Regions from separate parts of the Pseudomonas sp. DTU_2021_1001937_2_SI_NGA_ILE_001 genome, predicted to be linked through region 1. Evidence: predicted binding sites of a transcription regulator. Region 1 holds the regulator's gene; the other holds the start of a gene.
What was found. Region 1 encodes LexA, which represses DNA repair genes until DNA is damaged. Its sites were predicted from a motif close to CTGTNTNNNNANACAG; they were not measured.
Positions count from the first base shown of each region.

Region 2: the regulator LexA is predicted to act here: its motif matches at 4,480-4,495, upstream of recN (DNA repair protein RecN).

Region 1 covers NZ_CP135971.1:37,403-44,865, forward strand. Annotated here, with positions in the region: gene topA (type I DNA topoisomerase) at 1-2,601, shown strand, start outside; gene RRX38_RS00170 (DUF6586 family protein) at 2,671-3,195, shown strand; gene RRX38_RS00175 (hypothetical protein) at 3,262-3,498, shown strand; gene sulA (SOS-induced cell division inhibitor SulA) at 3,667-4,137, opposite strand; gene lexA (transcriptional repressor LexA) at 4,148-4,756, opposite strand; gene RRX38_RS00190 (TetR/AcrR family transcriptional regulator) at 4,963-5,673, shown strand; gene nagZ (beta-N-acetylhexosaminidase) at 5,752-6,750, shown strand; gene pssA (CDP-diacylglycerol--serine O-phosphatidyltransferase) at 6,808-7,463, opposite strand, start outside.
Region 2 covers NZ_CP135971.1:2,749,175-2,756,637, forward strand. Annotated here, with positions in the region: gene dapB (4-hydroxy-tetrahydrodipicolinate reductase) at 1-200, opposite strand, end outside; gene dnaJ (molecular chaperone DnaJ) at 222-1,355, opposite strand; gene dnaK (molecular chaperone DnaK) at 1,678-3,594, opposite strand; gene grpE (nucleotide exchange factor GrpE) at 3,699-4,262, opposite strand; gene recN (DNA repair protein RecN) at 4,519-6,192, shown strand; gene fur (ferric iron uptake transcriptional regulator) at 6,263-6,667, opposite strand; gene RRX38_RS11825 (outer membrane protein assembly factor BamE) at 6,764-7,291, shown strand; gene RRX38_RS11830 (RnfH family protein) at 7,359-7,463, opposite strand, start outside.

The DNA of each region.
Region 1 (7,463 bases):
CTGGTCATCGTGGAATCCCCGGCTAAGGCCAAGACCATCAACAAGTATTTGGGCAACCAGTACGTGGTGAAGTCGAGTATCGGCCATATCCGTGACCTGCCCACCAGCGGTTCGGCCAGCGCCAGCAAGGAGCCCGCGGCCAAGCGCGGCAAGGCTACCGCCAGCGAGGCGCCGGCCCTGAGCCCCAAGGAAAAGGCCCGTCGCCAGCTGGTAGCGCGCATGGGCGTGGACCCGGAGCACGGCTGGAAAGCCAAGTACGAGATCCTGCCGGGCAAGGAAAAGGTCATCGAAGAGCTGCGCAAGCTGGCCAAGGATGCCGACACCATCTACCTGGCAACGGACTTGGACCGCGAGGGGGAGGCGATCGCCTGGCACCTGCGCGAGGCCATTGGCGGTGAAGACGAGCGCTTCAAGCGCGTGGTGTTCAACGAAATCACCAAGAAGGCCATCCAGGACGCGTTCTCCAAACCCGGCGAGTTGGATATCGCCCGGGTCAATGCCCAGCAGGCGCGCCGATTCCTCGATCGCGTGGTGGGCTACATGGTGTCCCCATTGCTGTGGCAGAAGGTCGCACGGGGCCTGTCTGCCGGCCGTGTGCAATCGGTGGCGGTGAAACTGGTGGTCGAGCGTGAGCGCGAGATCCGCGCGTTCATCCCCGAGGAGTACTGGGAGGTCAACGCCGACCTGGGCACCGCCAAGGGCGCACAGGTACGTTTCGAGGTGGCGCGGGAGAAGGGCGAGGCCTTCAAGCCGCTCAACGAAGCCCAGGCCATGGCCGCGCTGAACAAGCTGAAGGCTTCCAGCTTCAGCATCGTGCGTCGTGAAGACAAGCCGACCAGCAGCAAGCCCTCGGCCCCCTTCATTACCTCGACCCTGCAGCAGGCTGCCAGCAACCGTCTGGGCTTCGGGGTGAAGAAGACCATGATGATGGCCCAGCGTCTGTATGAGGCCGGTTACATCACCTACATGCGTACCGACTCGACCAACCTCTCTGCCGACGCCCTGGCGATGGCACGCAGCTACATCGAGAGCGAGTTCGGCAAGAAGTATCTGCCGGACAGCCCGAACCTCTACAGCAGCAAGGAAGGCGCCCAGGAGGCTCACGAAGCGATTCGCCCGTCGGATGTCAACACCCATCCAAGCAAGCTTTCCGGCATGGAGCGGGACGCCGAGCGTCTTTACGAGTTGATCTGGCGCCAGTTCGTGGCCTGCCAGATGCCGCCGGCCCAGTACCTGTCGACCACCGTCGCGGTGGCCGCTGGCGATTTCGAGCTGCGTGCCAAGGGCCGTATTCTGAAGTTCGATGGTTACACCAAGGTGCTGCCGCAGATCGCCAAGCCCGGTGATGATGGTGTGCTGCCAGACATGGCCGAAGGCGAAAAGCTCGATCTGCTCGCCCTCGACCCGAGCCAGCATTTCACCAAGCCCCCGGCGCGCTATTCCGAAGCCAGCCTGGTCAAGGAGATGGAAAAGCGTGGTATCGGCCGACCTTCCACCTACGCGGCGATCATCTCGACGATTCAGGATCGCGGTTACGTGACATTACACAACCGCCGTTTCTACTCCGAGAAGATGGGTGACATCGTCACCGAGCGCCTGGCTGAAAGCTTCTCCAACCTGATGGACTACGGCTTCACTGCCGGCATGGAAGAAAACCTCGACGACGTGGCCCAGGGCGAGCGTGACTGGAAGAACGTGCTGGACGAGTTCTATGACGATTTCCGCACCAAGCTGCAGATCGCCGAGGCGCCGGAAGGCGGCATGCGCGCCAACCAGCCGGTGATGACCGACATCCCATGCAAGGTCTGCGGTCGCCCGATGCAGATCCGTACCGCCTCCACCGGCGTGTTCCTCGGCTGCTCGGGCTACAGCCTGCCACCCAAGGAGCGTTGCAAGGCCACCGTCAACCTCACGCCGGGTGACGAGATCGCCGAAGACGACGAGGGCGAGTCCGAATCCCGGGTGCTGCGCGGCAAGCATCGCTGCCCGATCTGCAGCACGGCGATGGATGCCTACCTGCTGGACGAGAAACACAAGCTGCACATCTGCGGCAACAACCCCGACTGCTCGGGATATGAGATCGAAGAGGGCAGCTACCGCATCAAGGGCTATGAGGGCCCGAGCCTGGAGTGTGACAAGTGCGGCAGCGAGATGCAGCTCAAGACCGGTCGATTCGGCAAGTTCTTCGGTTGCACCAACCCTGAATGCAAGAACACCCGCAAGCTGCTGAAGAACGGCGATGCGGCGCCGCCGAAGATGGATCCGGTGAAGATGCCGGAGCTCAAGTGCGAGAAGGTCGACGACACCTACGTGTTGCGTGACGGTGCTTCAGGGCTGTTCCTGGCCGCCAGCCAGTTCCCCAAGAACCGCGAGACCCGAGCGCCGCTGGTGCTCGAGCTGCTGCCGCACAAGCAGGAAATCGACCCCAAGTATCACTTCCTGTGCGATGCGCCTGCCCAGGATCCAGATGGCCGTCCGTCGGTGGTGCGCTACAGCCGCAAGACCAAGGAGCAGTATGTGCAGACCGAGGTCGACGGCAAGCCGACCGGCTGGCGCGCGTTCTACGATGGTGGAACCTGGAAGGTCGAAGACAAGCGCTGAGGGCGACGCCCCTGCGTCGGCAGGGGCCAAGGCCGGTAATCGGTTTCATCGTTTCAGGGAGGCGCCAGCATGGCCCACGAGTTGTATACCCGAACCAACCAGAAGATTTTCTTCGCCGGTTTGGCCCTCGAAGCCTTGAGCAAGGCAGAGCAGGGTCAGGCACTGAATGCCCAGGCCCAGGTGCAGGCCGGTCGCGAAACCGTCCTGTTCCACCTCTATGGTGCGCTGCTGGGCTTGTGCCATGAAATCGCCGGTTACTACCGCCTGCCTCAGGCCGGGGCGCCTCGTGCCGAGACGCTGCTGGCGCCCGAGGTACTGGACAGCGTAGCGATTCCTGAACTGGCCGAACTGATCGAGCTGGCGCAGAACCGCCATACCTGGCTGGGCCAACTGCTCGATGCCCATGCCGACCTGTTCCGACCGCCACGTGCACCCAGCAAGCCCAAGGGCGATGTGACCCAGCCGATGATCCAGGCGGTGAATCTGGATGACGAGGAGCCTGAGCAAGGCCTGAGCCATGCGGAACTGGAAGGCTGGCGGCAATCGATCAAGTCACTGGCGGTGCGTTTTCGTCAGGGCATGAACGAGTTCTGAAAAGCGTGGGTGTATGCGGAGGGCCAGACTGTTACAATGTCCGCCTTTCGCGGAGAATTTGTACTGATGTCTACTTCTTTTCTTGAAATTGTCGAGCTTCCTGACGGGCGTATCGAACTGCGACGCGCCGAGGATGAAGGCTCGTTGGTCACGCTCAACTTTTCTGAAGATGCCAAGGTGTTTCTGCAAGGTCAGCACGTGGAAGTGGCCAAGGCCATGCTGAGCGTGGGCGTGCAGATGGCGGGTCGCCTTGCCGAAGGCGTGCTGGAAAAGGAAGAAGAAGGTCCACGCGTCCTGCATTGAACCCAGCGCGCTGGTTCAGGCAGTTTCTCGACAGGTGCTTGTCCCCTCAATTAGGGTGAGTTGCCTGTGTCTTGCAATCAGAACGGTAACGCCTGCTGGTTACCGCTGATCGGTTTCGCTTTCACCTTTCGCTGTCCATCTACCCCCGCGCGCAGGGTTCGATGGCGTTCAACCCAGCCTGACGTTGAGGCTTTGTGCTTCGCCGTCTCGTGCGGCCGCAGTCAGCTGCTGGCGTGCCGATGCGCTGAGTGGGCTGAGCCAGCTGACGACCGTATGGCTGCGCCCCAGGCGCAAGGCTTCCCGAGTCAGGTCCAGCGCGGTCTGGTTGCTGCGTGGCCGCAGGATCAGGATGCGTTCCCGGTTCAGCCCGGCATCACGCAGCCAGGTCTGTGTCACATTGGCCGGTGGTGCAATGAGTGTCAGCCAGCGCGCGTCCTGCTCCTGGCTCAGTTCCCGGAGGATGGGCGCCAGCAGACCAAGGCAGTTTCCGGCCGCACCACGCAATGACAGCTCGCTGAACACCTCCGGCAACGGCTCGCGCATGGCCGGCGGCAGCTCCTGAAGGGGCGTGATCATGGGTTGGGCCAAGAACGCCTCGAACAACGGTAATTGGGTATTGGGGGCCGGATGGAACTGCATGACTGTCTCCTTAACGGCGGATGACGCCGACGCTCAAGCCTTCGATGACCAGCTCCTGTTCCTTGAGGTCGACCTCGATGGGGGCGAACTCAGGGTTTTCAGCAATCAGCCAGACCTTGCTGCCTTCACGTTTGAAGCGCTTGACCGTGACTTCGTCACCGATTCGGGCTACGACGATCTGGCCATTGCGTGCTTCACGCGTGGTGTGTACGGCCAGCAGGTCGCCGTCGAGAATGCCGACATCCTTCATGCTCATGCCATGCACGCGCAGCAGGTAGTCGGCGCTGGGATGGAAGAAGGTTGGATTGATGTTGCAGGACTCCTCGATATGCTGCTGGGCGAGGATGGGGGCGCCGGCGGCAACACGACCGATGATTGGCAGGCTGCTGTCGTCGGGCTTGGCTTCGAAGCCAGGGATGCGAATGCCGCGCGAGGCGCCGGGGGTCATCTCGATGGCGCCCTTGCGGGCCAGGGCCTTGAGGTGTTCCTCGGCGGCGTTCGGAGACTTGAAGCCCAGTTCCTGGGCGATTTCCGCACGGGTAGGAGGATAGCCATTGTCTTCGAGGCAGCGTTTGATGAAGCCAAGGATTTCGGCCTGGCGTGGCGTCAGTTTGATCATTTCGTGCGCTCTGTCTTTTTATACAGTGACTGGGATTATATACAGTGGCTGCGTCTTGGCAATCGCCGATTTGATGCAGGTGCCGAACGGGCGCTGGTCGGGACAGCTTGAACGCGTGACTGTTCAGCCACAAAATGAACCCCCGCTTGACAAATGACAGGGCTGAAACGTATGTTTCAAACGATTGTTTTGTCAGGCAGAGAGCCATGGCCCAGTCGGAAACCGTAGAACGTATCCTTGATGCTGCCGAGCAGCTGTTCGCCGAAAAAGGCTTCGCCGAGACTTCCCTGCGGCTGATCACCAGCAAGGCGTCGGTGAACCTCGCAGCGGTCAACTACCATTTCGGTTCCAAGAAAGCCCTCATCCAGGCGGTCTTTTCCCGCTTCCTGGGGCCGTTCTGCGCCAGTCTTGAGCGCGAGCTGGAGCGTCGCCAGGGTCTTCCCGAGCACAAGCCGAGCCTTGAGGAACTGCTGGGTATCCTGGTCGAGCAGGCCATGGCCGTGCAGCCGCGCAGCGGCAACGACCTGTCCATCTTCATGCGCCTGTTGGGCCTGGCGTTCAGCCAGAGCCAGGGGCACCTGCGTCGTTACCTGGAAGACATGTACGGCAAGGTGTTCCGCCGCTACATGCAACTGGTCAACGAGGCCGCGCCGCAAATCCCCCCCATCGAGCTGTTCTGGCGCGTGCACTTCATGCTGGGCGCCGCCGCGTTCAGCATGTCCGGTATCAAGGCCCTGCGGGCGATTTCCGAGAATGATTTCGGGGTGAACACCTCCATCGAGCAGGTCATGCGCCTGATGGTGCCGTTCCTGGCCGCCGGCATGCGTGCCGAGAGTGGTGTGACCGAGCCTTCCATGGTGTCCGCGCAACTCAGACCCCGCAACAAGACGCCCGCCGCGCTCGCCGCCAAGGCCTGAAGCCACATTGCACCGGGCCGCAGGATCAAGCACCATGCCGGCTCGATCCAAGGCAAGGTGTTTTCTATGAGTTCTGGCCTGCAAGGCTCCCTGATGGTCGATGTCGCCGGTACCTGGCTGACCGCTGAAGACCGTCATCTACTGCGCCAGCCCGAAGTGGGCGGCCTGATTATCTTTGCCCGCAATATCGAGCATCCGCGTCAGGTCCGCGAGCTGAGCGCATCGATCCGCGCCATTCGCCCGGACCTGCTGCTGGCGGTGGACCAGGAAGGTGGGCGGGTGCAGCGCCTGCGCCAAGGCTTCGTGCGTCTGCCTGCCATGCGCTCGATCGCTGATCGCCCTGATGCCGAAGCCCTGGCTCGTCACTGCGGCTGGCTGATGGCGACCGAGGTACTGGCCGTAGGTCTCGACTTGAGTTTCGCGCCGGTGCTGGACCTGGACCACGGGCGCAGTGCCGTGGTCGGTACCCGTGCCTTCGAAGGTGATCCCGAATATGCCGCACGCCTGGCTGGCGCGTTCATCTGCGGCATGAACGAAGCGGGCATGGCCGCCACCGGCAAGCACTTCCCGGGGCACGGCTGGGCCGAAGCCGATTCGCACGTGGCCATTCCCACCGACGAGCGCAGCCTGGAGAGCATCCGTGCCCATGACCTGGTGCCTTTCGCGCGCCTGAGTCGTCAGCTGGCGGCGGTGATGCCGGCGCATGTCATCTACCCGCAGGTCGATGCCCAGCCTGCCGGTTTCTCACGGCGCTGGCTGCAGGAAATCCTGCGCGGCGAGCTGGGTTTTGACGGGATGATTTTCAGTGACGACCTGTCGATGGCGGGTGCGCACGTGGCAGGCGACGCGGCCAGCCGCATCGAGGCGGCCCTGGGAGCCGGTTGTGACATGGGCCTGGTTTGCAACGACCGCGCCAGCGCCGAACTGGCCTTGAGTGCTGCGCAGCGCCTGAACGTCAGCCCTTCGCCACGGCTGGCGCGCATGCGTGGCCAGGCGCATGCCAGCACCGAATACCGCAGCCAGCCGCGCTGGCTGGCGGCCGTTCAGGCATTGCGCGCCGCACAACTGATCGACTGAGTCAGCCGTTCGCTACGGGCAGCCTGCGCTGCCCGTTGTGTGGAACCGCCGCGTGGCTTAGAGAATCCGGTACAGCAGGCGCTCGATCTTCACCCGGCTGACCCGACGCAGAAACTTGTGCACCCCTTCCGGGTAGTCCGCCAGCGTCTGCAGCTCTTCGTAGTGCCCCACGCGCCGGGTGTGCTGCATCAGGCTGGCCAGCTCTCGGGCTCTGGGCTCCAGCCACTCTCCCTTGGGGTCATCGATCAGCAGGCCGTTCTCCAGGTCCAGGTTGAAGGCTCGCGGGTTGAGGTTGTTACCGGTCAGCAGGGTATGGCGCTGATCGATCCACATGCCCTTGAGGTGGTAGGTATTGTCGCCGTGCTTCCACAAGTGCAGGTTCAGTCGTTGGCGGTCGATGGCCGCCTGATGCTTGCGGGCGAAGCGGCGCAGGCTGATTTCGTACAGGTATGGCAGCGCAGAAATGACCTTGAACGGTTCCTGGGGGGGAATGAAGAAGTCGTTGGCGGTCTTGTCGCCGACGATGATGTCGACCACCACGCCGCGCTTGATCGCACGATTGATTTCCCGGGTCACCGCCATCGGCAGGTTGAAGTATGGCGTACAGATGCTCAGGTGACTCTGACTGCTGGCGATCAGCTCACAGATGGTGCGGTTCAGTGCATTGCGCGGGCCGACGCCCAGCAGGGGAATGATGCGCAGCTCGCCATTCT
Region 2 (7,463 bases), 2.7 Mb from region 1:
TCGGCCACACGCGCCACGTCGCCCGACAGCGGCACACCCAGGCGACCGAGGCCGGCCAGCTCACCCGCGTCAGCACCTACCAGAGTGCTGTCGGGACGATCGATGGCGGCGGTCAGGCCGGCACCCTGGGTCTGGCCCACCGCCTCGATGAGAATCTTGCCCATGCGCCCGGCGGCGCCCATTACAGCAATACGTCGCATGTCCTGCTCCCGTGAGAAATCTTACAAGTCGCCGAAGAAACGCTTCACGCCTTCGAACCAGCCACTGGCCTTGGGCGAGTGCGATTCGTCGCTCTGCAGCGACTCGCGGAACTCCTCGAGCAGCTCGCGCTGACGCTTGCTGAGGTTGACCGGCGTTTCCACCGCCACGCGGCACATCAGGTCGCCCGGACCGCCGCCACGCACTGGCGCCACACCCTTGCCGCGCAGACGGAACTGCTTGCCGGTCTGGGTACCTTCCGGAATCTTCAGCTTCACGCGGCCATCGAGGGTCGGCACTTCCATCTCGCCACCCAGCGCCGCATCGGTGAAGCTGATCGGCACTTCGCAGTACAGGTGCTTGCCATCGCGCTGGAAAATCGGGTGTTCGCGAACGTTGATGACCACGTACAGGTCGCCGTTCGGGCCACCCTGCGGGCCGGCCTCGCCTTCACCCGACAGACGGATACGGTCGCCGGTATCGACACCCGCCGGCACCTTGACCGACAGAGTCTTGTATTCCTCGACCCGACCTTCGCCGTTACAGGACTCGCACGGATCGGAAATGATCTTGCCCTGGCCATGACAGCGCGGGCAGGTCTGCTGCACCGAGAAGAAGCCCTGCTGCATGCGTACCTGACCGATACCGCCACAGGTCGGGCAGGTGACCGGCGAAGAGCCTTTCTTGGCGCCGCTGCCGTCGCACGGCTTGCAGTTCACCAGGGTCGGCACACGGATGTTTACGGTGGTACCGCGCACCGCTTCCTCGAGGTTCAACTCCAGGGTGTAGCGCAGGTCGCTGCCGCGCTGCGGGCCGCCACGACCACCGCCGCGACCGCCGCCGCCGAAGAAGTCACTGAATACATCGCCGAAGATGTCGGAGAAGTTCGCGCCGCCGGCACCGAAGCCACCACCGCCGCCACCCATGCTCGGGTCGACACCGGCATGGCCGTACTGGTCGTAGGCTGCACGCTTGCTGGCGTCGGACAATACCTCGTAGGCCTCGTTGGCCTCTTTGAACAGTTCTTCCGACGCTTTGTCGTCAGGGTTACGGTCGGGGTGATGCTTCATCGCCAGACGACGATAAGCCTTCTTCAGCTCCGCCTCGCTGGCGCCTCGCTCGACCCCCAATACTTCGTAATAGTCACGCTTCGCCATAATTCTTCTGCACTCTTGAGGACGCCCGGCCAAACGCTCCTGAGCCCGGCCAGACTCGTTGAGCCCCTTCAGGCTCGGACCCAACTCACGTCAATTCAACGATCCCGGTCTTCGTTCAACGGCCATCAGCGGCCGTGAAAGCGGCAGAACAAGCCTGCTGCAGGAGCAGCAAAGCTTTGCCACAGGGTTTGCGCAGCACTGCGCGCAAACCGGAAATTTTCGTCTGTTCCAGACACGCCAACGCGGGAGCAAGCTCCCGCGCGGCGACATCCTACCCGTTCCCGCGGGCCTGCGGTCAATCGGGTTGCAAGTGAGCCTGCGCTTACTTGTGGTCCTTGACTTCTTCGAACTCGGCGTCGACGACGTCGTCGGCCTTCGCCGCACCTTCGGCAGGCTTGGCAGCCGCCTCAGGGTTTTCAGCCTGCTCGGCGTACATCTTCTGCGCGATCGGAGCCGAAACTTTCGACAGTTCTTCGACCTTGGCTTCGATGGCAGCCTTGTCGTCACCTTTCACGGCAGCTTCCAGCGCAACCACAGCAGCTTCGACAGCGGCTTTCTCTTCGGCAGTGACCTTGTCACCGGCGTCGGAGATCATCTTGCGAGTCGAGTGGACCAGCGCGTCACCCTGGTTACGGGCCGAGGCCAGCTCTTCAAACTTGCGGTCTTCCTCGGCATTGGCCTCGGCGTCACGCACCATCTGCTGGATTTCTTCCTCGGACAGACCGGAGTTGGCCTTGATCACGATGGACTGCTGCTTGCCGGTGGCCTTGTCTTTCGCGCCGACGTGCAGGATGCCGTTGGCGTCGATGTCGAAGGTCACTTCGATCTGCGGAACGCCGCGTGGCGCTGGCGGAATCTCGGCCAGGTCGAATTTGCCCAGCGACTTGTTCTGCGCGGCTTGCTTGCGCTCACCCTGCAGCACGTGGATGGTCACGGCGCTCTGGTTGTCATCGGCGGTAGAGAACACCTGCGACTTCTTGGTCGGAATGGTGGTGTTCTTCTCGATCAGCGCGGTCATTACGCCACCCATGGTTTCGATACCCAGGGTCAGCGGGCTGACGTCGAGCAGCAGAACGTCTTTCACGTCACCGGCCAGCACGGCGCCCTGGATGGCAGCACCCATGGCAACGGCTTCGTCAGGGTTGACGTCCTTGCGCGCTTCCTTGCCGAAGAACTCGGCAACCTGCTTCTGCACCAGCGGCATACGGGTCTGACCACCGACCAGGATCACGTCGTTGATCGCGCCAATGTCGATGCCGGCGTCTTTCAGAGCGATGCGGCAAGGCTCGATGGTGCGCTGCACCAGGTCTTCGACCAGCGATTCCAGCTTGGAACGGGAGATCTTCACGTTCAGGTGCTTGGGACCGGTCGAGTCTGCAGTGATGTACGGCAGGTTGACGTCGGTCTGGGTGCTGGACGACAGCTCGATCTTGGCCTTCTCGGCAGCTTCCTTCAGACGCTGCATGGCCAGCGGGTCACCCTTGAGGTTGATACCGCTTTCTTTCTTGAACTCGTCGACGAGGTAGTCGATCAGGCGGATGTCGAAGTCTTCACCACCCAGGAAGGTATCACCGTTGGTGGCCAGCACTTCGAACTGGTGTTCGCCGTCGACTTCGGCAATCTCGATGACCGAGATATCGAAGGTACCACCACCCAGGTCGTAGACGACGATGGTGCGGTCACCCTTGGCCTTGTCCATGCCGTAGGCCAGGGCCGCAGCGGTAGGCTCGTTGATGATGCGCTTGACGTCCAGACCGGCGATACGGCCCGCGTCCTTGGTCGCCTGACGCTGGCTGTCGTTGAAGTAGGCCGGAACGGTGATGACCGCTTCGGTCACGGACTCGCCGAGGAAGTCTTCGGCGGTCTTTTTCATCTTCTTCAGGATTTCAGCGGAGATCTGTGGCGGAGCCATTTTCTGGCTGTTCACCTCGACCCACGCGTCGCCGTTGTCGGCCTTGACGATCTTGTAAGGGACCATCTGGATGTCTTTCTGTACGACGTTCTCGTCGAAACGACGGCCGATCAGACGCTTGACCGCGTACAGGGTGTTATGGGGGTTGGTGACCGCCTGGCGCTTGGCCGACTGGCCAACCAGGATTTCGCCATCGTTGGCATAGGCGATGATCGAAGGGGTGGTACGCGCGCCTTCGGCGTTTTCGATGACCTTGACGTTGCCGCCTTCGAGGATGGAGACACAGGAGTTGGTGGTCCCCAGGTCGATACCGATAATTTTACCCATCTTGACTCTCCCGAAACTTTTGATTGGTTGCCGCGACCGGGTTCACAGATCGCGGTAGCTCTTTAAAAACGCTTGACCGTTAAATGGGGGCTGCCCGGAAAATTTCAAGCCTGCTCGTCAATCGAGGGCTTGGCCGGTGCAGGCGCCTTGCTGACCACGACCATTGCCGGGCGCAGCAGGCGACCATTGAGCTGGTAGCCCTTCTGGAACACCTTGAGCACGGTGTTCGGCTCGACGTTGGCGTTCTCTTCCATGGCCATGGCCTGGTGATGCTCGGCGTTGAACGGTTGGCCATGCGGGTCGATGGCTTCCAGCTGGTAACGCTTGAGGGTGTCCTGGAACATCTTGAGGGTCAGCTCGATGCCTTCGCGCATCGGGCGGATGCTCTGATCATCGGGGTTGGACAGCTCGAGACCGCGTTCCAGGCTGTCGATGATCGGCAGCAGGTCGCTGGCGAACTTCTCCAGCGCGAACTTGTGTGCCTTCTCGACATCTTGGTCGGCGCGGCGGCGGACGTTCTGCAGATCCGCAGCGACACGCAGCGACTGGTCCTGTGCGGCAGCCAGTTGCTCTTCGAGCACCTGTACACGGGTCGCCAGGTCTTCACCGGCACCGGCCTGCGCGGCCTGTTCCTGAGCTTGCGTATCCAGGTTCTGTTCGTCAGCCATAACTTTCTCCTCTCGAAAACGTCCGCGATCCCAACTCGCGCTTCTGCCCCCTATATGGGAGCGGAATTTCCAGCTTCAAGGGGCAAGGTCGACGGAAAGCGCATCGGCCACGCCAAAGGCCGTGCGAAGCGGGCATTTTCCGCTACAGAGGTATAAATCCGCCGCCCAGCCGTGCAAATCGGACTAAGCGCGGGCATTGTCAGGCCAAAACAAAACACTGTATAAATAACCAGACCAACGACCTTGGAGCCGCTGCATGCTGGTTCATCTTTCCGTACACAACTACGCCATCGTCGAGCACCTCGACCTGGAGCTCGACCGCGGGATGAGCGTAATCACGGGCGAGACAGGTGCCGGCAAGTCGATCATGCTCGATGCGCTGGGCCTCACCCTGGGCGACCGCGCCGACAGCGGCGTGGTCCGTCCCGGCGCCGACAAGGCCGATATCCTTGCCACCTTCGACCTGGCTGAAATCCCGGAGGCACGCGCCTGGCTCAGCGAGCGCGACCTGGATGGCGACTCCCCCTGCATCCTGCGCCGGGTCATCACCGCCGAAGGCCGCTCCCGCGCCTATATAAATGGCACGCCCTGCCCACAGGGCGACCTCAAGGCACTGGGCGAACTGCTCATCGATATCCACAGCCAGCATGAACACCAGTCGCTGCTCAAGACCGACACCCACCGGCGTCTGCTCGACGAATATGCCGGTGCCACCGAGCTGGCTCGCCAGGTCCAGCTCGCTTCGCAGCGCTGGCGCCAGACCCGCCAGGAACTGGAACGCCTGTCCAGCTCGGGCGATGAGCAGCGCGCACGTCACCAGCTGCTCAGCTACCAGCTTGAAGAACTGGAAAACCTCAGCCTTGGCGAAAACGAGCTGGAACAGCTCGAACAGGACCACAAGGCCCTCACCAATGCCGAAAGCCTGCTGACCATCTGCCGCCAGGTCATCGAGCAGTGCAGCGAAAGTGACTCCGGCAACGTGCTGCATGCGCTCACCAACAGCCTCAATCGCCTGTCCAGCGTCAGCAACAATTCCAACTCGCTCAGCGAAGCGACCAATCTGCTGTCCAGCGCACAGATCCAGGTCGAAGAAGCCATGGGCGAGCTGAATCGCTTCCTCGATCACTTCGACGCCGACCCAGCGCGCCTGCAACAGATAGAAGAACGCCTGGATGCCATCTACAGCCTGGCCCGCAAGCATCGCGTGCAACCCCATGAAGTTGCGGCGCTGCACCAGAAGCTGCTCGACGAAATCGAAACCCTCAACGCCAGCGACGAGTCCATCGAGCGCCTGCAGAACGAGCTGGCCGCCTATGCCCGCCACTACCAGGAAAAGGCCCGGGAACTGAGCGACCTGCGTCACCGCTCGGCGGGTGAACTGGCCCATGCCGTAGAGCAGGAAATCCATCGCCTCGGCATGCCGGGCGGACGCTTCAGCATCGAACTCAAGCCTGGCAGCAGCCAGGAACTGCAGCCCTACGGCCTGGAGCAGGTCGAGCTGCTGGTCAGTGCCAACCCTGGCCAGCCACTCAAGCCATTGTCCAAGGTGGCTTCGGGCGGCGAGTTGTCACGTATCAGCCTGGCGATCCAGGTCATCACCGCACAGACCTCACGCATCCCGACCCTGGTATTCGACGAAGTGGACGTCGGTATCGGCGGCCCGACCGCCGAGATCGTCGGCCAGTTGCTGCGCCGCCTGGGCGACCGTGGCCAGGTGATCACCGTGACCCACTTGCCGCAAGTAGCAGCCCAGGGCCATCAACACCTGTTCGTGCACAAGGTGCGCGAGAGCAATGCCACTCGCACGGCAGTGTCGAAGCTGGGCAAGCAGGAACGCATAGAAGAAGTGGCACGCATGCTGGGCGGGATCGACCTGACCAAAGAGTCGCTGGCCCATGCGAAGAAGATGATCATCACCCCGAAAGGCTGAAATACAGGCAGCAAAAAAGCCCCTTGCCGAACGCATCGACAAGGGGCTTTTTCATGTCGCTGTGAAAGCCTCAGGCCTTCTTGCGTACGTAGAGCACCAGGTTGTGATCCACCAGCTCGTAGCCGTGACGCTCGACGATAGCCTTTTGCAGGGCTTCAATTTCTTCGTCGAAGAATTCGATGACCTCGCCGGAATCGACGTTGACCATGTGGTCGTGGTGGCCACCATCGGCCAGTTCGAACACGGCATGACCGCCATCGAAGTTATGACGCACGACCAGGCCAGCAGCTTCGAACTGGGTCAGGACACGGTAGACCGTGGCCAGGCCGACATCCTCACTGGCATCCATCAGTGCCTTGTATACATCCTCGGCACTCATGTGGCGCTGCTCGGCAGAATCGAGCATTTGGAGGATCTTGACCCGCGGTAGGGTCACCTTGAGTCCTGCTTTACGTAGTTCGCTATTTTCAACCATGGTCAGCTTTCTCGTAGACGCTGCTTCGCAGCTTCTCTTAATGCAGGTATGATCGGGGTTTGTTGACCCAGCCAAGATAGTGGAAGTCGCCCACCGATGCAAAACACCAAGCTCTTGCTAACCAGTTTCACATTCGTGGGACTGCTCGCACTCGCCGGTTGCTCGTTCCCCGGGGTTTATAAAATCGACATCCAGCAGGGAAATGTCGTCACGCAGGACATGATAGACCAGTTGCGCCCAGGAATGACCCGGCGGCAAGTGCGGTTTATCATGGGCAACCCCTTGTTGGTCGACACCTTCCACACCGACCGCTGGGACTACCTGTATAGCCTGCAACCCGGTGGCGGCGAACGTCAGCAAGAGCGCATCAGCCTGTTCTTCAACGGTAACGATCAACTGGTCAGCCTGTCCGGCGACTTCATGCCCGGCGTCAGCCGTGATGAAGCGATCCTCGGCAAAGGCAGCGACACCAGCGTGACACCACCCGTGGAGAACCAGCCGCAGCCCAAACCGGAACAACCGGCTCGCCCAGGCTCGCTGCTCGACCAGATCCAGAAGGACGTCGACAGCGTCGAAACGGTCCCGGCGCCGGTGCAAGAACCGCTGGAAGCGCCCTCGCGCTAAGCCGCATAAAGCGGCCCCCCATAAAAAATGCCCGGCACGCCGGGCATTTTTTTGCCTGCAGAAAGCCTCAGGCGCGGCCTTTGCGCGGCTTCGCTGTTTTCGCCGCACGCAAGCGTCGTACTTCCTTGGGGTCGGCCAGCAGCGGCCGATAGATTTCGATGCGGTCCCCCGC